4 regions of the Variovorax sp. HJSM1_2 genome follow, and region 3 is predicted to be linked to each of the others. Evidence: predicted binding sites of a transcription regulator. Region 3 holds the regulator's gene; each other region holds the start of a gene.
What was found. The regulator sigma-54, encoded in region 3, starts transcription at its own class of promoters, with help from an activator protein. The targets are predictions, from matches to a motif close to TGGCANGNAANCTGCTTT.
Positions count from the first base shown of each region.

Region 1: a site for sigma-54 is predicted at 4,041-4,058, ahead of nirB (nitrite reductase large subunit NirB). Genes of this name have one in related genera too.
Region 2: a site for sigma-54 is predicted at 5,193-5,210, ahead of glnA (type I glutamate--ammonia ligase). Genes of this name have one in related genera too.
Region 4: a site for sigma-54 is predicted at 5,102-5,119, ahead of hmpA (NO-inducible flavohemoprotein). Genes of this name have one in related genera too.

Region 1 covers NZ_JBMOXA010000006.1:63,786-71,228, reverse strand. The annotation lists gene ACFQ95_RS08500 (nitrate- and nitrite sensing domain-containing protein) at 1-856, opposite strand, end outside; gene nirD (nitrite reductase small subunit NirD) at 922-1,275, opposite strand; gene nirB (nitrite reductase large subunit NirB) at 1,299-3,824, opposite strand; gene ACFQ95_RS08485 (diguanylate cyclase domain-containing protein) at 4,338-6,680, shown strand; gene ACFQ95_RS08480 (YbaN family protein) at 6,702-7,139, opposite strand; gene def (peptide deformylase) at 7,215-7,443, shown strand, end outside.
Region 2 covers NZ_JBMOXA010000002.1:76,978-84,420, reverse strand. The annotation lists gene xth (exodeoxyribonuclease III) at 1-129, shown strand, start outside; gene ntrC (nitrogen regulation protein NR(I)) at 375-1,940, opposite strand; gene glnL (nitrogen regulation protein NR(II)) at 1,988-3,013, opposite strand; gene ACFQ95_RS02870 (hypothetical protein) at 3,084-3,590, opposite strand; gene glnA (type I glutamate--ammonia ligase) at 3,729-5,144, opposite strand; gene ACFQ95_RS02860 (competence/damage-inducible protein A) at 5,370-6,239, opposite strand; gene ACFQ95_RS02855 (EI24 domain-containing protein) at 6,205-7,101, opposite strand; gene ACFQ95_RS02850 (sterol desaturase family protein) at 7,184-7,443, opposite strand, start outside.
Region 3 covers NZ_JBMOXA010000018.1:47,552-54,994, forward strand. The annotation lists gene argS (arginine--tRNA ligase) at 1-1,559, shown strand, start outside; gene ACFQ95_RS18330 (SPOR domain-containing protein) at 1,568-2,332, shown strand; gene ACFQ95_RS18335 (thiol:disulfide interchange protein DsbA/DsbL) at 2,441-3,115, shown strand; gene lptA (lipopolysaccharide transport periplasmic protein LptA) at 3,222-3,866, shown strand; gene lptB (LPS export ABC transporter ATP-binding protein) at 3,863-4,642, shown strand; gene ACFQ95_RS18350 (RNA polymerase factor sigma-54) at 4,730-6,325, shown strand; gene ACFQ95_RS18355 (THUMP domain-containing class I SAM-dependent RNA methyltransferase) at 6,388-7,443, shown strand, end outside.
Region 4 covers NZ_JBMOXA010000004.1:59,227-66,669, forward strand. The annotation lists gene ACFQ95_RS05870 (HAD-IIB family hydrolase) at 15-866, shown strand; gene ACFQ95_RS05875 (GNAT family N-acetyltransferase) at 863-2,023, opposite strand; gene ACFQ95_RS05880 (DegT/DnrJ/EryC1/StrS family aminotransferase) at 2,058-3,266, opposite strand; gene norR (nitric oxide reductase transcriptional regulator NorR) at 3,446-5,008, opposite strand; gene hmpA (NO-inducible flavohemoprotein) at 5,153-6,343, shown strand; gene ACFQ95_RS05895 (hypothetical protein) at 6,370-6,708, opposite strand; gene xylB (xylulokinase) at 6,895-7,443, opposite strand, start outside.

The sequences.
Region 1 (7,443 bases), on a different contig from region 3:
GCAATTGTGTCATCAGCGCTATCTGCAACTGCCACAACTGGTCAATGCGTTCGGTGCACACGTCGAACCAGGTGTCACTGAGATTGCTGTCCAGCGGATGCTCCGGCCGGGTGGTGCACAAGGTGCGCCGCAGGCGCTCCAGCCGTGCCACACCGGGCTGCAACTGCTGCTGTTCCCAACGCTGGCGCAAGGCCGGGTCGGCAAATTCGGCGAACACCAGCAGGCTGCGCTCCTGCGCGTCGATGAGGTTCAGCACACGCTGTTGCTGTTCTTCGCTGGCGCTGCCCGAGGCATACAGCAAGGCGCCCAGAGCGCGTTCCTGGCCGGCTTCTTCCTGTGCCTGCACCAATTGCAAAAAGGCCACCAGGATGCGTGAGACGCTGGGCAGGCTGGCCGCGTCGGCCACATGGAACACCAGCTCAATCAGTCCGGCGATCAGATGGCTGAAGGCGGCAACCGCGTCGTGTGCCGACATGGCCTGACGCTCGATCTGTGTGCGGAGTGCGGTCAGCGCGTCCAGACCGAGCAGGGCCCATGCCATCAGGGACAGCGATTTGGCGGTGGCCCCCTGCGCCGTCTCGGTGTGCTGGGCGAACACCTCGCGCAGCCGGGCCTCCATGGCCTGGGCTTCGTGGACGGTGTTGCGGCGCACGTCGGCAAAACGCAGTCCTTTGGAGGCCAGGTAAATGCTGGAGGCGCCGCGCTCGCGCTGCAGGGCCTGGATCAACTGGCCGAGTGCGTCCACCAGGTCGGCGCGGCAGGCGAGATGGCGCACCGCATCAATCTCCAACTGCTTGGCGCGCAGCACCAGGGTGGAGACGGAAAAAGCTGCCAGGGGATCGGCCGAGTCGGGCATGCGGAAATTCTATGCAGTGGTGGGGCTGCCGATGCTATCAGCAGCGCTGGGCCATCAACCGCCGCTCAAGCCAAAGCGACACTCACGCGACCGCCATCGGTGCGCACACCGTGCGCACGTACCGAATGCTCGGGCGCCTCCAGGCATTCGCCGGTGTGCAGGTCGAAGTGGTTCTTGTACAGCGGCGAGGCCACGACCACACGCTCGCCCAGGTTGCCGAGCAGGCCACGCGACAACACACTCGCGCCCGACTTGGGATCGACGTTGTCGATGGCGAAGAACTGGTCGCTTCCATCCACAATGTTAAGGCGGAACACGGCGACGTGCCGGTTGTCCACCAGCGCACAGACGCCTGTGCTGGGCAGGATGTCGTCGACAGCGCAAACGTCAGTCCAGGTCGTTTGGGTTTCGGTTTTCATGAGGGGCTTTCTGGTGATGGTGTTCAAGCGGCTTCTGCCAGCGCCGGTGCGCGTTCATCGGGGCGGGCAGGGCGGATCTGGCCGCGCTCCTCGACAAAGATCACGTGTTCGTCGGCCTTGTCGCTGTTGACAAACGAGCGGAAGCGTTTGCGTGTTTCGGGGTCGGTGATGGCGGTCTTCCACTCACACTGGTAGGTGTCTACCACATGCTGCATTTGTGCTTCCAGCTCGGCGCAAAGGCCCAGGCTGTCTTTGATCAGCACGTCCTTCAGGTAGTCCAGCCCGCCTTCCAGGCTTTCGCGCCAGGTGCTGGTGCGTTGCAGGCGGTCGGCGGTGCGCACGTAGAACATCAACACGCGGTCTATCATGGCCACGAGTTCTTCCTTGCTCAGGTCGGAGCCAAACAGTTCGGCGTGGCGCGGCTTCATGCCGCCATTGCCGCAGATGTAGAGGTTCCAGCCTTTTTCGGTGGCGATGATGCCAATGTCCTTGCCCTGGGCTTCGGCGCATTCACGTGTGCAGCCGGACACACCAAACTTGATCTTGTGCGGCGAGCGCAAGCCCTTGTAGCGGTGTTCCAGTTCCACGGCCAGGCCCACGCTGTCGCCCACGCCGTAGCGGCACCAGGTGGAGCCCACACAACTCTTTACCGTGCGCAGCGACTTGCCATAGGCGTGGCCCGATTCAAAACCGGCGTTGATCAGCTCTTCCCAAATGGTGGGCAATTGCTCGACACGTGCGCCAAACAAGTCGACACGCTGGCCGCCGGTGATCTTGGTGTACAGGCCGTACTTCTTGGCGACTTGACCGACGGCGATCAGGCCTTCGGGTGTGACCTCGCCACCGGGCATACGTGGCACCACCGAGTAGGTGCCGTCTTTCTGGATGTTGCCCAGGTAGTAGTCGTTGCTGTCTTGCAGGCCAGCGAGTTCTTTCTTCAGCACAAACTCGTTCCAGCAGGAGGCGAACACACTGGCCGCCACGGGTTTGCAGATGTCGCAACCCAGGCCCTTGCCATGTTTGGCCAGCAGGTCGTCAAAACTCTTGATGTTGCCTACGCGCACCAGGTGGTAGATCTCCTGGCGCGAGTACGCAAAGTGTTCACACACATGGTTGTTCACCGCCATGCCGCGGCGCGCCATTTCGAACTTCATCACCTGGGTGACCAGCGGCACACAGCCGCCGCAGGTGGCGCCGGCCTTGGTGCAGGCCTTCAACTCACCAATGGTGCAGGCGCCGTCGCCCACGGCGGCGCAGATGGCGCCCTTGCTGACGTTGTTGCACGAGCAGATTTGGGCGCTGTCGGGCAGGGCGTCCACACCCAGGCCAGGCTTGGCTTTGCCGTCGCTCGACGGGAAGATCAAGAATTCGGGTTCGGCCGGCAGCGTGATGCCGTTGAGCGCCATCTGCAGCAGCGTGCCGTATTCGGAAGCGTCGCCAATCAGCACCGCGCCCAGCAGTTGTTTGCCGTCTTCGCTGATCACAATCTTCTTGTAGATCTGGCGCAGCTCGTCCACGTATTGGCACGAACGGCTCTTGGGCGTGCGGCCATGGGCGTCGCCTATGCTGGCCACGTCCACACCCATGAGCTTGAGCTTGGTGCTCATGTCGGCGCCAACAAAGGCGGCGTCCACATCACCTGCAATGTGGCGCGCGGTCACGCGGGCCATGTCGTAACCCGGGGCCACCAGGCCAAACACCTGTTCGTTCCAGGAGGCGCATTCGCCAATGGCGTAGATGTCGTGGTCGCTGGTGCGGCAGGCGCTGTCAATCACCACGCCGCCGCGCGGGCCAATCGCCAGCACACATTGGCGCGCGATTTCGTCGCGTGGGCGGATGCCGGCGGAGAACACGATCATGTCGGTCTCCAGGTGTGTGCCGTCGGCAAACACCATGCGGTGGCGCGCCGTGGCGCCGTCGGTGATCTCCTGGGTGTTGCGCCCGGTGTGCACCGTCAGGCCCAGCTCTTCGATCTTGGCGCGCAGCACGCGGCCGCCGCCTTCGTCCACCTGCACGGCCATCAACCGGGGGGCGAACTCGACCACGTGGGCTTCCAGGCCCATGTCGCGCAAGGCCTTGGCGCATTCCAGGCCCAGCAGGCCGCCACCCACCACCACGCCGGTTTTCGACTTCTTGCCCGAGGCCGTCATGGCCTCCAGGTCTTCTATGGTGCGGTAGACATGGATGTGTTCGCGGTCGCGGCCTGGCAGCGGCGGCACAAAGGGGTTGGAGCCTGTGGCCAGCACCAGCTTGTCGTAGGGCAGGATTTCGCCGTCCAGCGTGGTCACGGTTTTACCAATGCGGTCTACCGAGGCGGCGCGTGCCGCCAGGCGCAGTGTGAAGCCGGTGCGCTCAAAAAAGCCGGCTTCTACCAGGGACAGGTCTTCGGCCGTTTTGCCGCTGAAGAACTCGGACAGATGCACACGGTCGTAGGCGGGGCGGGGCTCTTCACACAGCACCGTGACGTCGACGTTGCTGAGGCCGGTTTCTGCCAGGCTTTCGAGGAATTTGTGGCCAACCATGCCGTGGCCGATAAGAATGATTTTCATGATGATCCTGCAAGGACGCAGGTGGCAACGCAGCGGGATGCAGGATCGTGTGCGGGGTGCCCGAGCGGGCCAACGCCACAACGCACCCACCGCGGAACCACGGGCGTGGGTTGGAACAAACCAAACGCCGGCCATTCAGGCCACTGCGTTCAGGGGGCGCCATCATTAGCGGAGGGAGACATCAGTCCAGGCAGCTTCACCTCGAACACGGCTTGTCAAGCAAGCTTCATGCCGGGAGCTTTTGACTGCAGACCGCGGCTCTATGCGCCGGTCTGGCCCCGGGCGCAGGTATTTCCCGGCGTCGTCACACCGTCCCGGTGCGGGGCCATCCCCAGTTTGGGGCGTTGATGGCCGTCTTTGCCTAGTGCGAACCACCGAGATACGGGCTAGGGCTGCTGCATTTCAAAGCAGAACCGTTGATCGGGTATTGGCTTATGCACATAAACTAGGGTGGCCGCTTTCCTGTAAGACCTTCAGGTTCCTAGACCCGTGACATCCGCGACACCCGCATCCATGGCCACCCCGTTGGCACATTCCCAAGACTCCCAAGACGATAGAAAACCCTACAAACAGGCGTGGCTGGGGCTTGCTGTGTTTCTGGTATTGGCCTTGGGCCTGGGCATTTTCCAGCTCTACATCGGTTACCAGCGCATCACCCAGGAAGAGCACAGCCGTCTGCAAACCCAGGCACGTGTGGTGGCCGACAACCTGGCGCGGCAGTTTGACGGGGTCAACAACGCTCTGGCCAGTGTGCGTTATGACCTGGTGGCGGGGGATACACCGGGTGAGTCGACCTATGCTCCGTCGCGCCTCAAGGCCTTGGCCGATGCAATGCCGGGCGTGCGCGGCATCGCCGTGCTGAATGCGTCGGGCACGATGGCCATCACCGACCGGCCAGAGTTGCGTGGCATGAATTTTCGGGAGCGTAGCTACTTCTCGGCAGCACAGAAGGACCCTGACTACAGCCGCTTGTATGTGAGCCCGCCGTTCAAATCCATGGGCGGCGTCTACTCCATCAGCCTGAGCAAGGCGATACAGGCGGTCAACGGTGATTTTGCGGGCGTGGTCACGGCCAACCTGAACCCCGAATATTTTGAGATTCTGGCGAAATCGGTGCTGTATGCGCCCGACATGCAGGTCGGCGTGGTGCACGCTTCGGCCCGCTTGTTTGTCGACGCGCGGCACGACGAGGCCTTGCTCGGGCGTGACCTGAGTGCGTCGACCTCGCTGTTCAGCCAGCACGTGGCCAGCGGCCGCGAAGAGTCGACCTTTGAGGGCATCTCGGCGGCCACGGGGGATGACCGTCTGATGGTGCTGCACACCGTGGCGCCGCAGGCCTTGCGCATGGACTCGCCCCTGGTGGTGCAGTTGAGCCGCAAGCCATCGGCTATTTATGCGGCGTGGCGCGACGATGTGGCGATGTACGCCGTGTTGTTTGCGTTGCTGACCCTGGGCAGTTGCACGGCACTTTATTTTGCCCAGCAAAGCGCGATGGCCAAGAGCCGCGGCGACCAGGTGCGGCGACGTCTGGAGCGCGAAAACGCCTTGCGTTTTGAGTTTGGCCTGAAAAGCGCCGCCCTGGGCTTATGGGACCGGCGGCTGGACGTGAATACCTTCACCGTCAATAGCCGCGAGCTGGAGATCCTGGGCTACCACCACGGAGAAATTGAAGTCAACGCCGAGAACTGGCGCAAGCTGGTGCATCCCGATGATTTGACGGCGGTGTATGACGGCTTTTCTGAGCACATGAAAAACAGTACCGAGCCCTACCGGGTGACGCACCGCATGCTGCACAAAGACGGCCGACTGGTTTGGGTGCTGGCCCACGTCATGGTGGTGGAGCGCGATGTACACGGCCAGGCCATGCGTGTACTCGGCACACATATGGACATCACCGAGCGGGTGCAGATGGACGCCACTTTGCGCGATTCAGAACAGCGCCTTGCCCTGGCCATGAAGACCGGCAAGATGGGTCTGATCGACTGGCATGTGGCCAGCGACCAGGTGCTGTTCAACAGCCGCGCCTACGAGATCCTGGGCCTGGAGCCCGAGGGCGAGCGGCTGAACCTTGCCGCGTGGAGCGCCTTGCGCCATCCGGACGATGCGGAGCGCGCCGATGTGCTGTTGCAAGGCATGCTCAGCGGTGCACTCGCCAACGCCGACATCGAGTACCGCGTGCGCCACAAGGACGGTCATTACCTGTGGGTGCATTTGCGTGCGGAAACCATTGAGCGGGGAGAGCAGAACCAGCCGCTGCGCGTCATGGCCACGTTCAGAAACGTCAGCGCGCGCAAGGCTGCGGAGTTCGAGCTCAAAAGAGTCAACGAACAGCTGGAGCGCCTCACCGTGACCGATGGCCTGACCGGCGTCGGCAACCGGCGCCTGTTCGACAAAACCCTGCAGGAGGAATGGCAGCGTTGCGCTCGCCACGGCTTGCCGCTGGGCCTGCTGATGGTCGACATTGATCACTTCAAAAAGTACAACGACAGTTATGGTCACCAGGGCGGTGATGTGGTGCTGGCCAGCGTGGCTGACATCTTGAAGCGCTGTGTGCAACGCTCGGGCGAATTGGTGGCGCGTTACGGTGGTGAAGAATTTGCCCTGTTGCTGCCCAGCAGTGACATGGCGGCTTGTGTGGTGATGGCGCGGCATTGTCTGGCGGCCTTGCAGGAGGCCACCATCCCACACAAGGCCTCACCGGTGTCGCCTTGGGTTTCGCTGAGCATTGGACTGGCCAGCGTGGTGCCCGATGCCAGCCAATCCGCCAGCAGCCTGTTGAAGACTGCGGACGCCGCTTTGTACGAGGCCAAACGCCTGGGGCGCAACCGATACGCACCGGCCGAAACGGAGCCTTAGAAAGAGCCCGGCAGCGCTTTGTCAGGCGTCTGTCTTGCGAGGCTCTGGCCTGAACCACAGCCAAACCAGGACGGTTGCCATACATCCCATGGCCAGATATCCCAGCCAGGGCCGGTGCGCCGTCAAGCCGACGATGACCGCGCACAGCGACATCATGATGGTGGCACTCCATTTGGCGCGGCGGCTCACGGTGCCGCCGTTGCGCCAGTTGAGGATCATGGGGCCGAACAGGCGGTGGCTCTCCAGCCAGGCGCTGAGGCGCGGTGAACTGCGTGCCGCTGCCCATGCGGCCAGCAGGATGAACACGGTGGTGGGCAGGCCCGGCACAAACACGCCAATCAGCCCCATCACCAGGCACAACACCGCGAACAGCAGCAGCAACCAGCGCAGCAGCAGGGGCAGCGGGCGGGTGGGCAGTGTCGGGTCCGGTGATGGCGGCAGGGCGTCGGGTTGGGTCAAGTCAATTCCTGTAGGCAATACAAGCATTGTGCCCGGCGTTATGCTCGCTTCTTTTGATCTAGGCAGACGAAACCCATGACCGTACGCGACATTCTGATGATGGGCGACCCACGCCTGCTGCGTGTGGCCCAGCCGGTGACCACCTTTGACACCGATGAACTGCATTTGTTGATCAGCGACATGCTGGACACCATGCGCGCGGTCAATGGCGCCGGCCTGGCCGCGCCGCAGATTGGCGTGGACCTGCAACTGGTGATCTTCGGCTCGAACGACCGCAACCCGCGTTACCCGGATAGGCCCATCG
Region 2 (7,443 bases), on a different contig from region 3:
CGCATCGACCACATTCTGGTCAGCGAGGCGCTCAAAGCCCAGGCGTCGGCTTGCCTGATCGACAAGCTGCCACGCAAAAACGAACGCCCCAGCGACCACACGCCCGTGGTGCTGACGCTGGCGGTTTAAATCCACAGGATCACAACAACGGCCAAGCAAGCGGCAAGGCACTGAGCTCGAGGAGTCGCAGGCGCTGCAGAAGCGCGGGTTCGGGCAACCCACAGCTTCCCAGAGCCCCGCTGCGACCTTGAGGCCACACATTCAGCGTCATCCGCGGCTGCCGCAATGCTGAGTAAAACCATAGCTACTCAGGCATATGCAGCAAGCCTGAATAGCGCTTTTCCTTCACGCCATCGACAACGCCCTAGCGACTGCTACTCCAGGCCGAGTTCCTGGATCTTGCGCGTGATGGTGTTGCGCCCTATACCCAGTTTTTGCGCCGCCTCGATGCGCCGGCCACGGGTGTTGTGCAGCGCCGTGAGAATCAGCTTGGACTCGAAACGACGCGACAACACGTCCCACACATCATTGCGGTCGGTGCCCAGCAGCTCCAGGGCTTCGGCCTCCAGGCCGGCCTCCCAGCTGGTCGATACCGCGCCAACTGCAGGCACAGCCACGGCGTGCAACGTGGCCACTCGTTCGGCCAATACATCGGCGCCAACCAGGCCCTCAGCCTCGGGGGCGGCCGACGAGAAAGCATCCGAGCCCACGCCGCTCAGCACTGCTGGCGACGATGGCACATGGCCCAGGCGGGCATTGCTGGCCAGGATATCGGGCGTGCCCGTCACCTCAGGCGGCAAATCCTTGCCTTCAATCACTTGCGCCGGCGCCATCACGGTGAGCCAGTGGCAGACGTTTTCCAGTTGGCGCACATTGCCCGGAAAGCTGAACTGCTGCAGCTGCGCCAGCGCAGCGTCGGAAATACGCTTGGGTTCCACACCCAACTGCTTGGCGCTTTGCTGCAGGAAGTGGCGCGTGAGCATGGGCACGTCTTCCGTGCGCTCGCGCAGCGCGGGCAGGCGCAGACGGATCACATTCAGACGGTGGAACAAGTCTTCGCGGAACACGCCGTCCTTGACACGCTGCTCCAGGTTCTGGTGGGTAGCGGCGATCACACGCACTTGCGCCTTGACGGCGTTGTGCCCGCCGACGCGGTAAAAGTGGCCGTCGCTCAGCACCCGCAGCAAACGCGTTTGCAGGTCGAACGGCATGTCGCCGATTTCGTCCAGAAACAGCGTGCCACCATCGGCCTGTTCAAACCGGCCACGGCGCATGGTTTGTGCGCCGGTAAAGGCGCCGCGTTCATGGCCGAAGAGTTCGGATTCGAGCAGGTCTTTGGGAATGGCCGCGGTGTTGATGGCGACGAACGGGCCGTTGGCACGCGGCGAATGTTTGTGCAGCGCACGCGCCACCAGTTCCTTGCCCGAGCCGGATTCGCCGGTGATCATCACCGTGACATTGCTCTGGCTCAAGCGGCCTATGGCACGGAACACGTCCTGCATGGCGGGCGCCTGGCCCAGCATTTCGGGCGCGGCAGCCATGCGTTCTTCGGCCACCTCTTCGCGCTGGCTCTCTTCCACCGCACGGCGAATCAACTCCACCGCCTTGGGCAGGTCGAATGGTTTCGGCAGATATTCAAAGGCGCCGCCCTGGAACGCGGAAACCGCGCTGTCCAGGTCGGAGAACGCCGTCATGATGATCACCGGCAGGCCGGGATGCATTTCCTTCACCTGGCTCAACAGGTCGAGTCCGGAGCCGCCGGGCATGCGAATGTCGCTGACCAGGATTTGTGGGCCGTCTTCGTCGGTGGCCGTCTCTAGTGCCTGCAGCACCTCGCGTGGATTGGTAAAGCTGCGCGTGGGCAGGTCTTCGCGCAAAAGCGCTTTCTCCAGCACGAAACGGATGGACTGGTCGTCATCTACTATCCAGATCGGTTTCATGTGTTTTGTCACCTCGGGTCGTACCGCCCCGTTGGTCTGAAGACTAACTAAGGCAGTGGTATCAATATCTTGAAGTCCGTGCGGCCAGGAACACTTTCACATTCGATCAAACCGTGGTGCTGCTGCACAAAAGTCTGAGCCAGGGTGAGACCTAGTCCAGAGCCTCCCTCTCTACCCGACACCAGCGGATAGAAAATACGGTCCTTGATCGACTGCGGTACTCCTGGACCGTTGTCGATGACATGCAATTCCAGTGCCAAGCGGTAGCGCTGTTTGCCAAACGTCACCTGGCGCGCAATACGCGTGCGAAAAACGATCTCACCGTCACCGGCTTCAATGCGGTCCACCAAGGCCTGGGCGGCGTTGTGTGTGATGTTGAGCACCGCCTGTATGAGCTGCTCGCGGTCGCCGCGAAACTCGGGCACCGAAATGTCGTAGTCGCGCACCACCTTCAGGCCACGCGGAAACTCCGCCAGGATGAGTGAACGCACACGCTCACACACCTCATGGATGTTGACATCGCCCACCACGTGCGGGCGGCGGTGTGGCGCAAGCAGTCGGTCGACCAGGCTTTGCAGGCGATCCGCCTCGTGGATGATGACCTGGGTGTACTCTATGAGTTCGCGCGACTCGATCTCCATCTCAAGCAACTGCGCTGCACCACGAATGCCACCCAGCGGGTTTTTGATCTCGTGCGCGAGGTTGCGGATCAACTCCTTGTTGGCCTGCGCCTGGTCGATGAGGCGCTCTTCGCGGTCTTGTTTGGCCTGCTGCTCTTGCGGCAGCAACTCCACCACCACCTGGCCCGGCAGCTCGGTTTGCGCCAGGATCACATGCACGGGCATGGGCTCCTGGTTCAGACGCTTGAGCCAGGCGTCGTAACGCAGGGCGGCAAATTCGTTGCTGCCGGCACCTTCCAAGGCGTTCTGCAACAGGTGGGGTTCGGTAAAGCAGTCCTGAAACTGCGTGCCTTCGATGGTGCGACGCGACAGGCCCAGCATGTCTTCCAGAGCCGCATTGGCGAACAGCACAACACCATCACTTTGCAGCACGGCCACCAGCGTGGCCAACATGTCAAAGGACTGAAAACGCGCGTGGGGTTGGTCGGTTTTATTCAACAAATTTACCGGTGAAGAACGGGGCTCAGCGTGACGAAGGAAGCCGCGACAGCTCGCGCTGCAGGCTGGCGATTTCGGCGTCGGCGCGGTCTATGGAGGCCTTGAGTTCAGCCACGCGATCCAAGTATTTTTGGTAGTTGCGGGTTTCGGGGCCCAGCTTGTCGGGCTCGCCGTTGTTGTATTCCTTGAGCAGATCACCGCGCCGCGTCTCGGCCTTTTTCAGCTCGGACTCCAGAATCATGCGTGCATCGGAATCGCGTGCGCGCTGGTCGGCGTTGTCGACCCGCTGGCCGGCACTGGGGGCCCGCACCGGCGCCGGGCTCGCCGCGCTGCCGCCGCTGGTGCGCGGCGTCTGGATGACGGTGACGTTGCCACCTTCGACCAACTTGCAGCCGCGGGCTTGCGCATCCTTGGCGTCTTTGACGGCGTTGGTGTATTCGTTGCCACAACGGTAGACGCTGGCCTGCGCCAACACCGGCAGAGCCGAAACAGAAAGGGCTAAACCCAGGAACGCAACAACAACAGGTTTCATGCTTGTAAAAACACCAGGGATGCCTACCAACTGAAAAGCAGAACGCTAGAAAGCAGCACCTCAATAAAAAAGGACGGCGGGCGCCGTCCTTTTGAGATCACCACTACAGCCAGAAGTTGCAGCGGTAAGCAGGTGCCATTACAGCGAATAATACATGTCGAATTCGACTGGATGGGTGGCCATGCGGAAACGCGTGACTTCTTGCATCTTCAGTTCGATGTAGGCGTCGATGTAGGAATCGGTAAACACGCCGCCCTTGGTCAAGAACGCACGGTCCTTGTCCAGGTTTTCCAGGGCCTGGTCCAGGCTGTGGCAAACCGTTGGGATCAGCTTGTCTTCTTCGGGTGGCAGATGGTACAGGTCCTTGCTGGCGGCTTCGCCAGGATGGATCTTGTTTTCCACGCCGTCCAGACCAGCCATCAGCAGAGCCGAGAAGCCCAGGTATGGGTTCATCAGTGGATCTGGGAAACGTGCTTCCACGCGACGGCCCTTGGGGTTCGCCACAAAAGGAATACGGATCGAGGCCGAGCGGTTCTTGGCCGAGTAAGCCAGTTTCACAGGGGCTTCAAAACCGGGGACCAGGCGCTTGTAGCTGTTGGTGCCGGGGTTGGTGATGGCGTTCAAGGCACGAGCGTGCTTGATGATGCCGCCGATGTAGTACAGAGCGAACTCGGACAGGCCAGCGTAGCCGTCGCCTGCGAACAGGTTCTTGCCGTCTTTCCAGACCGACTGGTGCACGTGCATGCCGGAACCGTTGTCGCCCACGATGGGCTTGGGCATGAAGGTCGCGGTCTTGCCGTAGGCGTGGGCCACGTTCTGGATCACGTACTTTTGCAGTTGCACCCAGTCAGCGCGCTGGATCAGCGTGCTGAACTTCGTGCCCAATTCCATTTGGCCGGCGTTGGCCACTTCGTGGTGGTGCACTTCAACCGGAATGCCCAGGCTTTCCAGGATCAGACACATTTCCGAGCGCATGTCTTGGAAGCTGTCGACTGGTGGCACTGGGAAGTAGCCGCCCTTGACGGCAGGACGGTGACCCGTGTTGCCGTGTTCGAATTCTTTGCCTGTGTTCCAAGCAGCTTCTTCGGATTCGATCTTGACGAAGCAGCCGGACATGTCGTTTTGCCAACGCACGCCGTCAAAAACGAAGAATTCTGGTTCTGGTCCGAAGTAAGCGGTATCGCCCAGGCCGGAAGCCTTCATGTAGGCTTCGGCGCGCTTGGCCAGGGAACGTGGATCGCGCTCGTAGGCCTTGCCGTCGGCAGGATCGATCACGTCGCAGGTCAGGATCATCGTCGTTTCTTCGAAGAAAGGATCGATGTTGGCGGTGTTGGGGTCGGGCATCAATTGCATGTCCGAAGCTTCAATGCCCTTCCAGCCAGCGATGGAAGAACCGTCGAAAGCGTGGCCGGAAGAGAATTTGTCTTCGTCGAAATGCGAGACCGGCACCGTCACGTGCTGTTCCTTACCGCGGGTATCGGTGAAGCGGAAGTCAACAAACTTGACTTCGCTTTCCTTCACCATCTTCATCACATCAGCGACGGTCTTTGCCATCAAAATCTCCTGGTTGGGGGGTTGCGAAAATTAAACCACGGTGCCTAGGATGCAGTTTTTATGCCAAACCGGTGCACCGCGAACTGCGACAAACTTCGGCCAATACCGACGAATTTGCCGCTATTTGCCATCACATGAGGGCCCCACTGCGGGTCATCCCTCGTGTCAGGGTTTGATTTGCACATTTTTGGTGCAAATCGTCAAATAAATCCATCTTGGTGCATTTTAGGTGCGCACCAATTCAGGGCCAAGTTTGACGTCGAATCGGGACAGTCCTTCCAGTAGCGCGGGGTAGGCCGCAGCCACCACCTCGGGCGGCCCTTTGACGCCCAACTCGATGTGCCGCCCATGCTGCGGGTGGTCCACGCTGGGCAGGCTGAATACTTTTGCCAGCGGATGGTTTTGTTCAATCGATTCCATCAGCGGTGTGAGTGTGGCTTCCATGCCGCCAAACACCACGATGGATTTTTCGATCCAGGCATCACGCACAAACAGCGCCGGGTAATACTGGTCAAGCACCCAGGCCATCATCGGCCAGGCCATCACCGGAAACCCCGGCACAAAGTGCACGTGGCCAACGCTGAAGCCCGGAATCTTGTTGTAGGGATTGGGAATGATGCGCGCACCCTGCGGAAACACCCCCATGTTGAGCCGGTGTACGTTGTCGGCACGCTCGGGCTCGAAAGCTACGCCCTGCTCTGCTGCCGTGTCGCGCATACGCTCGGTGATCAAGGCTTTGGCTTCAGGGTGCAGTTCCAGCGGGCGCTGCAAAGCCTTGGCCGCACATTGGCGGGTGTGGTCGTCAGGCGTGGCACCAATGCCGCCGGTGGAGAACACCACGTCGCCCGAGGCAAAGGCGCGCGCCAGCGTGGCCGTGATGCGCTCGGGCGCGTCACCCACGTATTCGGCGTAGTCGAGATGCAGCCCACGCTCGCCCAGCAACTCTATGGTCTTGGGCAGGTGTTTATCGGCACGTTTACCAGAGAGGATTTCGTCGCCGACGATGATCAAACCGAACTTGGGTGGCCGCGCAAAACCAGGCGCGGACTCTTCCGTGGTTTCAGTTGTTCTGGGGGTCTGATAGTCCGTTGGCATGGGATAGCGGCGGCAAGCCGCCTATTGAATCGTTTGAAGTGTTGTTGAGGTTGACGCTACGCGCCGGGTCCTGCAAGCGCATGGCCTGCAGCGCCGCCAACACATAGTGGGCGTACCACAGCGCGGAAAACGCAAACACCAAGGTGTAGATCCAGATCGCCATCGGGGCGAGGATCACGAAAGCCGCGGCAAACAAGGCCCCGGACACCCACAGCAGGCTGGGCGCGGCGCCGAGATAACCACTGATGACCCCCATCAGCAGCAGCGCACCGGTGTGGCGCTTGAGCAGCGCCAGGCGCTCGGGACGGCTGGCGTGTTCGGCCAGGACGTCATAAGTCATGACGCGGTAGGTCAACCAACCCCAGATCAACGGCGGCAAGATCAGAATCAAGGGTGGCACCAACCACAACGGCACCGAAACAATCAGCGCCACCAGCGCAATCAGCGTGGAACTCAGCGACCACCACACGCTGCCCAGAAAAGTGCCGCCACGCTTTTTTTCCAGCAGCGGAAAACGCCGCTCGGCCACCAGGCGCACCATGGCCGGCGCCATCATGATGGACACCACCAGCACCGAAAAGATGACGATCAGCGGCGTGACCGTGAAGATGACGATCAGCGGCGCCAGGCTGACCTTCAGCGCGCCAAGGCCCATGCCTTCCAGCCAGGCCCAAAGCTTGGTGGTCCATTCCGCCGAATCGAGCAGGCTGCGCACCTGGTCGAGCGACATGTCCCAGAAAAAGTAACCCAGCGCCGTCGACAAGGCCACCATGAACACCAGCGGCAACAGCGACAACGCAATCACGCGCGGGTGCAGGCAATAACCAGCCGCGCGCCAAAAAGAGTCGAGGAACAAACGCATGGCGCGAGCATAACCCGAGCCGTATGAAACCGTGATGGCTGGTCAAACAGCTTTACCGGGTTTGCCTTGGGGCGCGTGGCGTTCAGCCGCGCCCGAACAGCCGCGCCAGCCCCAGCCACTGCTGGCGCCAGAAGCCTTCGCCGTAGTCGCGTACACCGCCTGGCCCGGGCTCGACCTGGTCGCGGATGCCGGTGGGATCAAATCGCAGCTCGAAGTTGGCGGTGCGAAACAACATGTCCCACCAGGGCAGCAACACACCGAAGTTGTGGCCGCCCAGCGTGCTCGCACCAGCCGATTCGTGGCCTATGCCTATGCTGTGGTGCAAGCGGTGAAAGCGCGGGC
Region 3 (7,443 bases):
AGCTGGCCAAACCGCTCAAAGCCAACCCGCGTGCGCTAGGGGAACAACTGCGCACTGAACTGCTGGCCACGCCCGCGTTTCAGCAGTGGGTGGATGCGGTAGAAATCGCCGGCCCGGGCTTCATCAACATCAAACTCAAGCCCGCCGCCAAACAAGCGGTGGTGCACGAAGTACTGACCGCTGGCACGGCCTTCGGCACCCAGCCCGACAAGGGCGAACGTGTGCTGGTGGAGTTTGTCTCGGCCAACCCCACCGGCCCGTTGCATGTGGGCCACGGCCGACAAGCGGCTTTGGGTGACGCCATCTGCAACCTGTTCCAAACCCAGGGATGGAACGTCTACCGCGAGTTTTATTACAACGACGCGGGTGTGCAGATCGGCACCTTGGCCAGCAGCACACATCTGCGCGCGCAAGGCTTCAAGCCCGGCGACCCGGAGTGGCCTAGCGGCGAAAAAGCCGCCGCCTACAACGGCGACTACATCAATGACATCGCCAACGACTTCCTGGCCAAGAAGACTGTCAAGGCCGACGACCGTGAAGTCACCGCCAGCGGCGACATCAACGACATGGATTCGATCCGCGAGTTTGCCGTGGCCTACCTGCGCCGCGAGCAGGATCTGGATCTGCGCGCCTTCGAGGTGCGCTTCGACAACTTCTACCTCGAGTCCAGCCTCTACACCAGCGGCCGCGTCGAGGCCGCCGTCAACAAGCTGATTGCCGCAGGCAAGACCTACGAACAAGACGGCGCCCTGTGGCTGCGCTCCACCGACTACGGCGACGACAAAGACCGTGTGATGCGCAAGACCGACGGCAGCTACACCTACTTTGTGCCTGACGTGGCCTACCACATCGCCAAGTGGGAGCGCGGCTTCCACCGCGTGGTCAACATCCAGGGCACCGACCACCACGGCACCATCGCGCGTGTGCGCGCCGGCCTGCAAGCCGCCAGTGTTGGCATTCCCGAAGGCTACCCCGACTACGTGCTGCACACCATGGTGCGTGTGATGCGCGGCGGCGAAGAAGTGAAGATTTCCAAGCGTGCCGGCAGCTACGTCACGCTGCGCGATGTGATCGACTGGACCAGCAAGGACGCCGTGCGCTTCTTCCTGCTGAGCCGCAAGCCAGACACCGAATACATGTTCGACGTCGACCTGGCCCTGGCGCAGAACAACGACAACCCGGTCTATTACGTGCAGTACGCACATGCGCGCATTTGCTCGGTATTGGCGGCGTGGCAGGAACAAGGCGGCGCTGGAGTGGAAAGCCTGGCCAAGGTCGACCTGTCGCCGTTGACCAGCCCGCAAGCCCAGGCGCTGATGATGCAACTCGCGCGTTACCCCGAAATGCTGACCGGCGCCTGTGCCGACTTTGCGCCGCACGACGTCACCTTCTACCTGCGCGATCTGGCCGCGAGCTACCACAGCTACTACGATGCCGAGCGCATTCTGGTGGACGACGAACAGGTGAAACTGGCACGCCTGGCCCTGGTCGCCGCCACAGCGCAGGTGTTGCACAATGGCTTGGCCGTGCTCGGGGTGAGTGCGCCGAAGAAAATGTGAAGACCTTCATGAAGCAGAAAAAACAGCGCGGCGGCACGGCCATCGGGTTCATCTTGGGACTGGTGATTGGACTGGGTGCCGCTTTGGCCGTGGCCGTCTACGTCACCAAGGTGCCGGTGCCCTTCGTCGCCGGCAAGGGCGTCAACTCTGGCGCCGAGCGCGATGCGGCCGAGCAGCAAAAAAACAAAAGCTGGGACCCCAACACGCCACTGCAGGGCAAGAACCCGGCCCGGCCAGCCACGGCCGAGGCGGGTGCCACCACCGCGACCGCCACCGGCACCGTGGTTCCCGCCACACCCGGCGCTCCAGCCGTGGCAGGCATTGCACCCGCACCTGCGCCAGTGGCGGCACCTTCCCCGGTGACCACGTTGCCAGCGATGGCGTCCACTCCGGTGAAGGGCGATACAAAACCCAACCCGGCCAACGACCCGAACTTCGACCCGCTGGGTGACCTGGCGCGGGCCAAGTCCAAAGGCGTATCAACCACCACGGCCGCTGCCGCCCCCTCGGCCAAGACCGACAACGACGCGGCCGATCCGTTTGAGTACTTTGTGCAAGCCGGTGCCTACCGCACCCCAGAAGACGCGGAAGCCCAACGCGCCAAGCTGGCGATGTCCGGCTTGCAGGCCAAAGTGACCGAGCGCGAGCAATCCGGTCGCACCGTCTACCGCGTGCGCATGGGGCCCTACAACAAAAAAGACGATGCGGAAAAAGCCCGCACGCGTCTGGAAGACCTGGGCAACGAAAGCGCCTTGGTGCGCGTGCAGCGTTAGGTCAAACCGGCTTCAACCGAAAATCCCAGGCCATTCGCGCAAGCACTGCGCAGTGGCTGAACTTTTCCAACCGCCCCTGGTCAGAACGGCCACAAGGAGTGATCGTAAATGAAACGTCGTGAATTTTCCCTGGCCTCTGTTGGGGCAGTCGCCGCCTCGTCGCTGGCCCTCGCCCCCTTCGGTGCGGCACAAGCACAGGGCATGGCCCCCAAGGCAGGTACCGACTACAACGTGCTGAAAACCGCGGCGCCCGTAGACGGTGCCAGCAAGGGCAAGATCGAGGTCGTGGAGTTCTTCTGGTACGCCTGCCCGCACTGCAATGCGTTCGAGCCTACGCTGGAGTCCTGGCTCAAGCAGTTGCCCAAGGATGTGGCCTTCCGCCGCGTGCCGGTCAACTTCCAGAGCAGCTTCGTGCCGCCGCAAAAGCTGTTCTACACGCTGGAAGCCATGAACCTGTTGCCACAAATGCACGGCAAGGTGTTCCAGGCCATCCACGTCGACCACCAAAAACTCGACCGCGACGACGCCGTGATCGAATGGGTTGCCAAACAAGGCATAGACAAAGCCAAGTTCACCGAGGTGTACAACTCGTTCTCCGTGAGCGCCAAGGTGCGCCAGGCCTCGCAGTTGCAAGAAGCCTACAAGGTGGAAGGTGTGCCCGCCTTGGGCGTGGCCGGCAAGTTCTACACCGACGGTTCGCTGGCGCAAGGCATGCCGCGTGCCCTGGCGATCGTGGACTACCTGGTCGCCCAGGAGCGCAAGGCTGGGCCGGCCAAGTCTTGATGCCTGCTTGAGTCGTTAATTTGCCGTTTAAATGCCCGCAACAGCGGGCATTTTTCATGGCGCGGAGGTTGTCGCCGCTACAATGATCTGCAAGATTCATGCCTCTATGAAAAAAATCAACACCATCGCACTCCTCCTGGCCGCATTGGCGTTCACGGCCGGGGCTGCGCACGCCGAAACGGCGGACCGAGACAAGCCCATGAACGTCGAAGCCGACGCCATGCGTTACGACGACCTGAAGCAGACCAATGTCTTCACCGGCAATGTGGTCATGACCAAGGGCACCATCATCCTGCGCGGCGCGCGGGTGGATGTACGTCAAGACCCAGAAGGTTACCAATATGGCGTGGTTACCGCAGCGGCCGGCAAGCTGGCGTTTTTCCGGCAAAAGCGCGAAGGCGTTGATGAGTTCATCGAAGGCGAAGCCGAAGAAATCTACTACGACAGCAAGGCCGACAACGTGCGTCTGGTGCGCCGCGCGGTGATGCGTCGTTACTTGGGGACCAAGCTCAGCGATGAGACCACGGGTGCCGAAATCAATTACCACAACACCACCGGCGTGTTCACCGTCGACGGCAGCGTACGCAACTTGGCTGGCGCGCCGGGCGGCGCGGGCACCGCTAACTCTGGCGGGCGTGTGCGCGCCATGTTGACACCCAAATCAGCGGCCTCCGCGCCCGCTGTGCCAGACGCCAACACGACGGCACCGGCCTTGCGCCCCAGCCTGCAGCTCGGCGGGGAGCGCAAGTGACGGCGGCGCAAGTCGCCACATCCCCGGTGGACGATTCGTCCTGCCTGGAAGCACGCCACCTGCAAAAAGCCTATGGCGGCCGCAAGGTGGTCAAAGATGTGGGTTTGAAGGTCCGCAAGGGTGAGGTAGTCGGTTTGCTCGGCCCCAACGGCGCCGGTAAAACCACCTCGTTCTACATGATTGTGGGCCTGGTGCGTGCAGACAGCGGGCAGATCTTCATCGACAACCAGCCGGTGGAAGGCATGCCCATCCACCGCCGTTCGCGCCTGGGTTTGAGTTATTTGCCGCAAGAAGCTTCTATCTTCCGAAAACTCACGGTAGAAGAAAACGTACGCGCCGTGCTCGAGTTGCAGCACGGTGAGGACGACAAACCTTTCAGCAAAGCCGAACTGGAACAACGCCTCACCGACCTGCTGCAAGACTTGCGCGTAGAGCATCTGCGCAGTTCATCAGCGCTGGCTTTGTCGGGTGGTGAACGCCGCCGCGTGGAAATCGCGCGGGCGCTGGCCACCCAGCCGCGCTTCATCCTGCTGGACGAGCCGTTTGCCGGTATCGACCCGATCGCGGTGATCGAGATCCAGCGCATCATCAGCTTTCTCAAATCGCGCGGCATTGGTGTGCTCATCACCGACCACAACGTACGCGAAACCCTAGGCATTTGTGACCACGCCTACATCATCAGTGATGGCCAAGTGCTGGCACAAGGAACGCCCTCTGAAATCGTCAACAACGCCGAAGTGCGCCGGGTTTACCTCGGTGAGCATTTCCGGATGTAAGCCCATGGAATGCGTGCGTAACAGCTTTGGGGCGCAGCTTGGCCTGCTGCTACCGCCAGCCTTGTCGGCGGTGCGGGAGGCGCGCGCATGAAACAAGGTTTATCGCTACGCGTTTCGCAGCATTTGGCGCTCACGCCGCAGCTGCAGCAGTCGATTCGCCTGCTGCAGCTGTCCACGCTGGAGCTGAGCCAGGAAGTCGAGCAGATGCTCGACGACAACCCGTTCCTGGAAGTCGGCATTGACGAGGCGCCGCGCGAAGAATTCGGCCTGAGCCATGCCGACACACAGGTCAGCACCGAAGACCGCGAAAGCGAATACGCCACCAGCACCACGTCCAGCAGCACCGACAACACCGGATCAGACAGCCAGATGGAGTCTGAAAGCCCGTTGAGCCCCCAGGACGACAACCAGAACTGGGAAGGCGACGGCACCTCGGAAATCGCCCCGGACGACAGCGAATGGGGCGGCGACGCGCCGCCGCGCACCAACAACAACGAGAGTGACGGCGAAGTCGACGCCACCGAACTGGCGCGCAGCCAGATGTCGCTCACCGAGTTCCTGCACCGCCAGGCGCTGGCCCTCCGGCTCAGCGAAGAAGACCGCGCGGCGCTGCGCTTCCTGATCGAGTCGCTGAACGAAGACGGCTACCTGGAAGACAGCCTCGAAGAGCTGGCCCAAAGCCTGGCCGAGCCAGACGACGAGCTCGAAGAAATCGAAGAGCTGCAGCACCGCTTCACCATGGCGCTGGGCTTGCTGCAAAGCCTGGAGCCGGTAGGCGTGGGCGCGCGCACCCTAGAAGAATGCCTGACGCTGCAACTGCGCGCCCTGGCCGATGATGAGGCAGAAGAAGAGCAGGAACAAATCCGCGTCGCCGCCATCAACATGTGCGCCTGTCCCATGGACCTGGTGGCCCGGCGTGATGTGAAGCGCCTGGCCAGCCAGTGCCGCACCTCCGACACGGTGATCAAAGCCGCCTTGGGCCTGATCGCCAGCCTGGAGCCCAAGCCGGGCCGCCGCTTTGTTGACGTGGAGCGCAACATCGTCATACCCGACGTCATCGTGACCAAGGTAGGCCGTGGCGCGCAGGCGAATTTCCGGGTGCGGCTGAACCAGGACGTGATGCCGCGCCTGAAGGTGCACGACATCTATGCCAACGCGCTGAAACAGCACAAAGGTGGTGGACGCGATGCCTCGGTGAATGCCGCGCTGCAGCAACGGCTGCAAGAAGCGCGCTGGTTCATCAAGAACATCCAGCAGCGCTTTGACACCATACTGCGCGTGAGCAACGCCATTGTTGATCGGCAGAAGAACTTCTTCACCCATGGTGAGCTGGCCATGCGCCCGCTGGTGCTGCGTGAAATTGCCGATGAACTCGGGCTGCACGAATCCACCATCAGCCGCGTGACCACGGCCAAATACATGTCCACGCCGCACGGCACTTTCGAACTGAAGTACTTCTTTGGCTCGTCGCTCGGCACCGAGACCGGTGGCAACGCCTCCAGCACCGCTGTGCGCGCGCTGATCAAGCAGTTTGTCTCGTCCGAAGACCCGAAAAAGCCCCTGAGCGACAGCCAGCTCTCCGACATGCTCAAAGAGCAAGGTATTGAATGTGCCCGCCGCACGGTGGCCAAATACCGCGAGGCGCTGCGTATTGCGCCCACAAACCTGCGCAAAGCGCTTTAATGTCGATGCGCGTCTAGCGCGCACGGCATTGCCCCAACCCGCGAACAGCGAACCTATTTGCCATGAACCAGCTCAAGCTATTTTTGCCCTGCGCCGCAGGTGTTGAAGACTTTCTCGCCGAAGAGGTGCACCAGCTCACCAACCTGCAAGGCGACGACCTGCTGGTGCTGCGTGGCGGTGTGCTGGTGCGTGCTTCGTGGCGCGATGCCATGCTGCTCAATCTGCACAGCCGCCTGGCGCAGCGTGTGCTCATCGAATTGTCGAACACCGAGTACCGCAACGAGCAACACCTGTACGAAGCGGCCAGCCAGGTCGCCTGGGAGATCTGGTTCACGCCCAAACAAAGCTTCAAGATTGAAGTCACGGCGCAGCACAGCCCACTGACCTCGCTCAATTTTGCGGCGCTGAAGATCAAAGACGCCGTGGCTGACCGTTTCCGCCACAAACACGGTGTGCGCCCCGATGTGGACACACGTTGGCCCGGCGTGCGCATCTATGCCCACCTGACCACCGACCGCGCCACGCTGTACATGGACACCTCGGGCGAGCCGCTGTTCAAACGTGGCTGGCGCGAAGACAAGGGCGAAGCGCCGCTCAAGGAAACCCTGGCCGCCGCCATGCTGGCCGCGAGCGAATGGGATGGTGAAACACCGCTGTACGACCCCTGCTGCGGCAGCGGCACCATTGCCATCGAGGCTGCGCAAATCGCCTGCAACATTGCCGCAGGCAGCCGACGCCGCTTTGCATTCGAGAAGCTGCTGCCGTTTCAACCCCACGTATGGGATTCGCTGCTGAGCCAGGCCCGCGCCGCCGAGCACAAGCCGCGCACCGAGATTTTTGGCAGTGACGTGGCCCACCGCATGGTCGACTTCGCCATGCGCAACGCCGAACGCGCAGGTGTCGCCGACTGCGTGCAGTTCCGCGGCGGCGATGCCTTGCAACGCCAACCGCCCACCGCCAGCGGTGTGTTGATGATCAACCCGCCTTATGGCGACCGGATTGCCGTCGCCGGTGTGGCCCGTGAAGGGCGCAACGCCGGCCGTGATGCCGGACGCGGCGCGGCCGCCCCCGTGCAAGTTGTCAGCCGCGAACAGGCACAAACCGACGACGGCGGCGAC
Region 4 (7,443 bases), on a different contig from region 3:
CGCAGCCGATGACGATGCAAGCCTTGGCCAACTGGCCAGCCCCCAGCGGCAACACGCTGCTGGGTGTGTTCACCGACATTGACGACACCCTGACCGCCGACGGCGCCATCACCCCGGATGCGCTGCAGGCGCTGGCCGACCTGAAGGCCGCAGGCCTGAAGGTGATTCCGATCACGGGCCGTCCCGTGGGTTGGAGCGAACCCATGGCCGCGCACTGGCCGGTGGACGCCATCGTGGCGGAAAACGGCGCCGTGGCCTTGTTACCGCCGACCTCGCCGGCGCGCGCTGGCTTGAACGAAAAAGGCCTGCTAAGCCCACCCGACCAGCGTTGGCAGCTACAAAAACTATACCAACAAGATACCGCCACACGCAGCGCCAACTTTGCGCGCATGCAAGCGGTGCTGCAGCAGATCGAGCAAACCGTGCCCGGCGCCCGCCGTGCCGAAGACTCGCCGGGGCGCGAAACCGACATCGCCATAGACCACAGCGAGTTCACCCATCTGCCACAAGCGGCGATCGACCAGGCCGTGGCACAAATGCGCGCCGCCGGCATGAATGCCACGGTCAGCAGCATTCACATCAACGGCTGGTTTGGCGCGCACAACAAACTTGAAGGGGCACGCTGGATCACCCAGGCCTTGTTTGGCCGCGATCTGGATGCCGAGATGGCGCGCTGGGTCTATGTGGGTGACTCGACCAACGACCAGTTGATGTTCCAGACGTTTGAACATTCGTTTGGCGTGGCCAATATTCGCCGCTTCGAAGCCCGCTTGAGCCACCTGCCGCGCTACATCACGCCCAGTGAACGCGGCAGCGGCTTTGCCGAGGTGGCACGCGCCATACTGGCCGCGCGCACCGGCGTTTAGTCCTTGGCCGCAGAGGTGGTAGAAGCCGTAGAGGCCGCAGGCTTTTCCCTGGCCGCCAGCGCGGCCTTGCCTCGCGCCAGCAGTGGCTTGAGTTTGCGCCACCAGAGTTCGCGCTGCCAGCCCAGCAGCCCGGCCAGCACCCGCGGGTTGTAGCCCACCAAGCCCCAGCGCTCGCGGCGCGCACTCATCCAGACTTTTTTGTAGGCATCGTCGCCGACCAGAAAGTCCACCTCGCGCACGCCGTCCACCGTCAGCACATGCTCCATCAGCAAGGCGGACACCAAGGTGCCGGGTGAGTAGGCCTTGAAGTTTTCGTCGTAGGCCACTTTGTAGATGTCGGCCTTGCCATGGGCCACGGTCCAGATCTGCGCAGCGATGGGCTGGTCCTTCATCCAGGCCAAACCCATGCGCAGCCAACCCTTGTCGGCGCAGGTGCGGATCAGGCCGGGCACAAATTCGGCAAAGGGCTCGTCCTTCTTCCAGCTCGCGCTGTAGACCTTTTGGTAGGCTTCAATGGCCTGCTCCAGCGCCTGCGGCGATGCCGTGTCCACCAGCTCTATACGCCCGCCTTCCTCTACCAGTTTGGCGCCATGGCGCTTGATGGTGCTGCGGAAGTTGGCCTTGCGCTGCATCAGGTAACCCTTCCAGTCGCTTCGCACCGGCTCGTACCAATTGCCAAAACAAAAGAAGTCAAAGTGGCGCAGCCCGCCCAGGCTCATCGCCTGCTGCAGCAGTTGAAACTGGGCCGCGCCATGGTCCATGGGCGACAGGTTGACCGTGGCCAGGCGCGGCCAACTTTTCTTCAGCGCGCGAAACAGCACGGCGACGTCCTGCGCTGTCGCGGATGCTGCCAGGCATGGCGCGTAGAGCGCGGTGTAGTAGTTGGCCAACGCGCGCAGCGTGAGCACACCCTGTTCGCGGTCCACACGCAATGGCAGTACCGCCAACACTTCAGAGGTGCGGCGCAAGACATAAAACCAGAGGTCGTTGGTCTGATCGGCGAACACTTTGTCGACGAGGTTGGCATACCAGCTCCAGCCCAGCTGCATGCTGGTGTGCTCGGCCCGTTCCATCAACGCGCGCGCATCGTCGGGCAGATCGCTCAGAGCCTGGCAGCCCTCAACCGTCAGATCAGCCTCGGTATGGATACGCTTCATGCAACTCCTGTGATGTGTTGTGCGTGGGTCATTTTTAGCTGTTGTTCAGCGCCTGCTGCAAGGTCTTCAGCATCCAGTCCATGTGCTGGTCCTGCAGTTCCTGGTGACAGGGCAGATGCAGCAGTTCCAGACGGTACTGTGTGGCCGAACGGCAGTGCGACAGCGCCAGGTCATCCCAGCGCCAAACCGGCAGGCCCTGGCGTTTGAGGCGGAAGAATACCGTCTCGGGGGCCAGCAGCCGCAGCGGGAACATGTAAGGAACCGTCTCCGGTGCCAACGTGGGTAACAGCGGCACACAACCGGCGAGCGAGCTGGTCGCGTCCACCCAGCGTTTGTAGTTGCGCCTTCTGGCCTCGACCAATTGCGGCACATCCGTCATGTGCATCACGGCACGCGACCAAGCCAATCCGGCCTGCCCTTGCAGCGCGGGATTGTAGTCATGCGACAGACCACGCGGCAGCAGGCGATCGGCGGATGCCGCAGGCACATTTTCTGGCGCGGCAGTTGCCGCTGCTGACAGCGGTGGCGCGGGCTGGCGCTGGTTTTGCATGAATTGCCAGACACCGCGCAGCTCCGCCTTCAGGCCCGGATGAGCGGGCCGCAACACATGCAGGTCTTCTGGGCGGCTGCCCCATAACAAGCCACCATCCGCGCACGGGAAAAACTTGGGCGGGCTGGCGATGGCAAAACGCCCCCAGCGGCCGAACTGTGCCTGTCGCTCGCCGCCAAACAAGGCATGTGAGCAGTCCTCTATCAGGTCCACGCCGTACTGCTCACACAAGGCCTTGATCGCAGACAGGTCACGCACAAAACCAAAATAATGCGGCACCAATACACAGCGGATCTGCGGTTGCGCCTGCAGGGTTTTCTCCACCGAAGCCAGGTCGGGCGTCAGATCCGGCAACACCTCATAAAGGTACAGCGGAGCAGCCAGGGCAATGGCCGGGTCCAGCATGGTCCGGCAATGGTAGGAGGGTGCGAGAAAGCCGGCATTCGGCCCCACGCCCAGACAACGCAAGGCTTCGAAAAGCGCATAACGCGCACGTGTGAAAAACAGCGCACCGTCGGCCCCGGCATGTGCAGTGCGAAACCCAGGCCTTGCGCGGTGCGGCAACAGCTGCCAGGCGCGGCGCGGCGTGACCGGCAGGCGCGGCGACGGGAAATCAAACGCGCCAGGTTCAAAACGCAGAAACTGCTGGTCAAAGCCGCTTTCAAGCGCCGCTTGCATTTCGGACTGCTGCATGTGTTCCACCCGCAATACACCTCTCTGTTCCACAAAAGTCTGCCTCGTCCACGGCGGCACGGCCTCAGCTGGATTTGCCGCCGGTTTTGTTGCCAAGCGCCACACAGCAGCCGAAAAAATGCTCCGCGCAGTCTAACGTCTGTACATCACGACAATACACGTCGCGGCCCACGCGCAGCTCAGCCGGCATCAGTTTCGGCACGTGTGATGCCCAGGCGCCGCGCCATCCTCGCCAGGTTGGCCCGGTCAAGCCCCAAGGTGCGCGCGGCCGCGGCCCAACTGCCGCGGTGTTGCGCCAAGGCCTGGGCAATCATGTCGCGCTCCAGCTTCTCCACCGCCACACGCAGCGCGACCGGAGCCGCCCCGGTTGCCGCCGCTGTGGCGGCTGAGGGTGTTGGCTGTGCAGACGCAACTGCGTCGGTCGCCAGTCCCAAGTCCTCGGCCTCCAGTGTCAACATCTGCGGCCGCGGTGTGTGCCGGCCCAGGGCCTTGAGCACACTCCGGCCCAGCAAATGCTCCAGTTCACGCACATTGCCGGGCCAGGGGTAGGCCAGCAGCGCGGCCTGCGCCTCGGCGCTGAGCCGCACGCTGCGCAGGCCCAGGCGCGAGCGGTTTTCCTCCAGGAAGCCACCGGCCAGCGGCAGCACATCGCGGCCACGGTCGCGTAATGCGGGCACACGCAAAGGGTAGACGCTGAGGCGGTGGTAGAAATCGGCACGTAGGTGGCCGGCGCGCACTTCGTCGGCTAGGTCGCGGTTGCTGGCAGCAATCAGGCGCACGTCCACGCGGTGCTCCCGGTCCGAGCCCAAACGCTGCACCTGGCCGCTTTGCAGCACACGCAGCAGTTTCGCCTGCACCGCCAAGGGCAGTTCGGCCACCTCGTCCAAAAACAGGGTGCCGCCATCGGCCAGCTCAAACTTGCCGCCACGCTCGGCCACAGCCCCGGTGAAGGCGCCGCGCACATGGCCGAAGAGTTCACTCTCCACCAGGTTGTCGGGCAGCGCCGCGCAGTTGACCGCCACCATGGGCCGCGTGGCGCGGCTGGAGGCGGCGTGCAGCGCCTGCGCCACCAGTTCCTTGCCGGTGCCGGTTTCGCCCTGGATCAAGACACACAACTCGCTGGGGCCCACCAGCGCGATTTCCTTCATCAGTTGGCGGTGCGCCGGGCTTTGCCCGGTCAGGGTGCGCGGCAGACTGCTGCTGGCCGCTTGCTGGTAGACCTCGGCCCGGTCTTCCAGGCGGCGTATGCGCTGCGCCACCGCCACGGTGGCCGCGGCCAGGCTGGCGAAGGCTTGCAGAGTTTCCGGTGACTTGGCGGCAAAGCGGTTGACGCTGAGCGCATCCAGCGTGAGCAAGCCCCAGGGCTGGCCGTCCAACTGCAATGCGCAGCCCATGCAGTCGTGCACCGGCAGATGGCCGTCAATGCCGTCCACCAAACCATCGTAGGGGTCTGGCAAGCCACAGTCGGCGGCGAAGCGCACCGGGCCGGGCGCCGCCAACAGGGCTTCAAAACGCGGATGTTCGGCCAGCTTGAAACGCCGGCCCAAGGTGTCGCCGGACAAGCCATCCACCGCCAAGGGCACGAGGCGGTCGCCATCCAACTGCAGCAGCGCAACCGCATCACACGGCAACAAACGCCGCAAGGTTTGCAACATGCGACGGTAACGCTCGGCCTCGGGCACATCGCGGGCCAAATCGGCGGTCAGCGGCAGCAAGGCTTCGAGCAGCGGGTTTGATGTCATAAACACTCCAATGGTGTCATTATGACCCACCACTCAATCGAGTCATTATGACTTTATCAACCCTAAGCCATTGATTTAAAACCTATCACCGCTTGGCACGGCGGTTGCAATACCGTACTACCTTTAACCCTCGGAGCCTCTCTTATGCTGACCGCCGCCCAACGTGCCATTGTCTCGTCCACCGTGCCCCTGCTGGAACAAGGCGGCGAAGCACTCACCACACACTTCTACAAACTGATGCTGGCCGAGCATCCCGAGGTGCGCCCGTTTTTCAACCAGACCCACCAGGCCAGTGGCGACCAGCCGCGCGCGCTGGCCAACGGTGTGCTGATGTACGCCAAGAACATAGACCGGCTCGAAGCCATGGGCCCGCTGGCGACGCAAATCGTCAACAAACACGTGGCGCTGCAGGTGCAGCCCGAGCACTACCCCATCGTTGGAGCCTGCCTGCTGCGCGCCATCCGTGAAGTGCTGGGTGCGGAGATTGCCACCGATGCGGTGATCGACGCCTGGGGCGCTGCCTACGGCCAACTGGCCGACATCCTGATAGGCGCCGAAAAACAGCTCTACGACAGCCAGGCTTCGGCCCCCGGCGGCTGGCGTGGCGAGCGTGCGTTCACGGTAGAACAAAAGGTGGCCGAGTCGGACGAAATCACCTCCTTCCACCTGGTGCCCGCCGATGGCGGCGCCCCCATGGACTTTCTGCCCGGCCAATACATTGGCCTGCGTCTCAACGTCAACGGAGAAGACATACGCCGCAACTACTCACTCTCTGCAGCCCCCAACGGCCGCAGCTACCGCATCAGCGTCAAGCGTGAAGCCGGCGGTGTGGCGTCGAACTTTCTGCACGACCAGGTACAGGTGGGCAGCACGCTGCAACTCTACGCACCATCGGGCGAGTTCACGCTGGCCGCGAGTGACAAACCACTGGTGTTGATCAGCGGCGGTGTCGGCATCACCCCGACCCTGGCCATGCTGGATGCGGCGCTGCAAACCCAACGCCCGGTGGTCTTTATCCACTGCGCACGCAACCACCGCGTGCATGCGTTCCGCCACCATATCGAAGCCGCAGCCAGGAAGCACCCACAGCTCACGCGTTACTACTGCTACGACGACGCCACGGGCACGCCCGAAGCCGAGGCGCCGCACGCCAGCGGCCTGTTGGACCCGGCGCGCCTGCAGGCGTGGCTGCCGGCCCACACACGCGACGTCGATGCCTATTTCCTTGGCCCCAAACCCTTTATGCGCGAAGTGCGCCGCCACCTGCGCAGCGCCGGTGTGCCCGAGGCACAGGCACGGCACGAGTTTTTTGGCCCGGCGTCTGCGTTGGAATAACGCGGCAAAAGGCATAGAAACAGACGCTACACCGGCAGGTCGCGCTCCGGCTGCCATGTGGCGTCACAGCCCTGCCCGGCCGCGATCCAGCGGCGTACCCAGCGGCCCAGCAGACGGGTGAGCCAGCGCGGTGTGCCGCTCTGCCTTCCCAGCAAACGCTGCGGCGCCATCAGCAGACCACATTGGTAGCGCTGCTCGGCGTCGCTCCAATGCAGGGCCTTGCAGGCACCGCTGCGGCGGCGCGACACCATCATGCCCAAGGGGCACGGTGCCACCAGACAACACACACCACAGCCGTTGCACGGCGCACCAAAGGCGGGTTTTGCGGGGGCACCGCGGTGCACGTAGATTTGCTGCCAAGCCATGTCAATTGGCTGTGCAGCAGGCGGCTGGGACGAGGAAGATTCGGGAGTTGGCATGGGGGAAGGAGACACTTGCGCGCAGTGTCGTTGCCGCAGGCGCAGCCGTCCAGCGGTTTTTACGCCCTGCCATTCACTCGCAATTCAGTAGCAGCCTACGCAATCGCAGATGGCATCAGAGGGCTATTTTCCTCAAGACGGCATTGGCGCTGGAAAGCTGCCCTTGAGTGCCTGGTACAGCGCAGCAAAGCGTTGGTAGCGCTGCACCAGCTCGGCATCACGCGCCTCGGGGTGGAACAGCTGCACCACAGCCGGGCGGCGGCAGACCTCTGCGGCGCTGCCGCCATCGGCCAGCCAACCCAGGCGCGCCGCGCCAAGCGCCGCGCCCGTGGTCCCGCCGTCCAGGATTTCCAGCGGCATTCGCAGCACATTGGCCAGCAACTGAACCCACCAGGCGCTGCGTGTGCCCCCGCCCACGGCCGACAAGGCGTGCACCGGCGTGGCGCGTGACAAGCTGCGCCAGCCATCACACAAACCAAAAGCCACACCCTCGGCCACGGCGTAAGCTATTTGCGCCGGGCCGTGCTGGTGGCCCAAGCCAAACAGCACGGCTTGGGCCTGCGGGTTGTGGTGCGGCGAGCGCTCACCAGAAAGGTAGGGCAAAAACAATGGTGCCTGCGCACGCTCCGCAGGGCCTAAGGATGCAGCTGCGGCCAACATGGCAGCCTCGTTGGCAAAGCC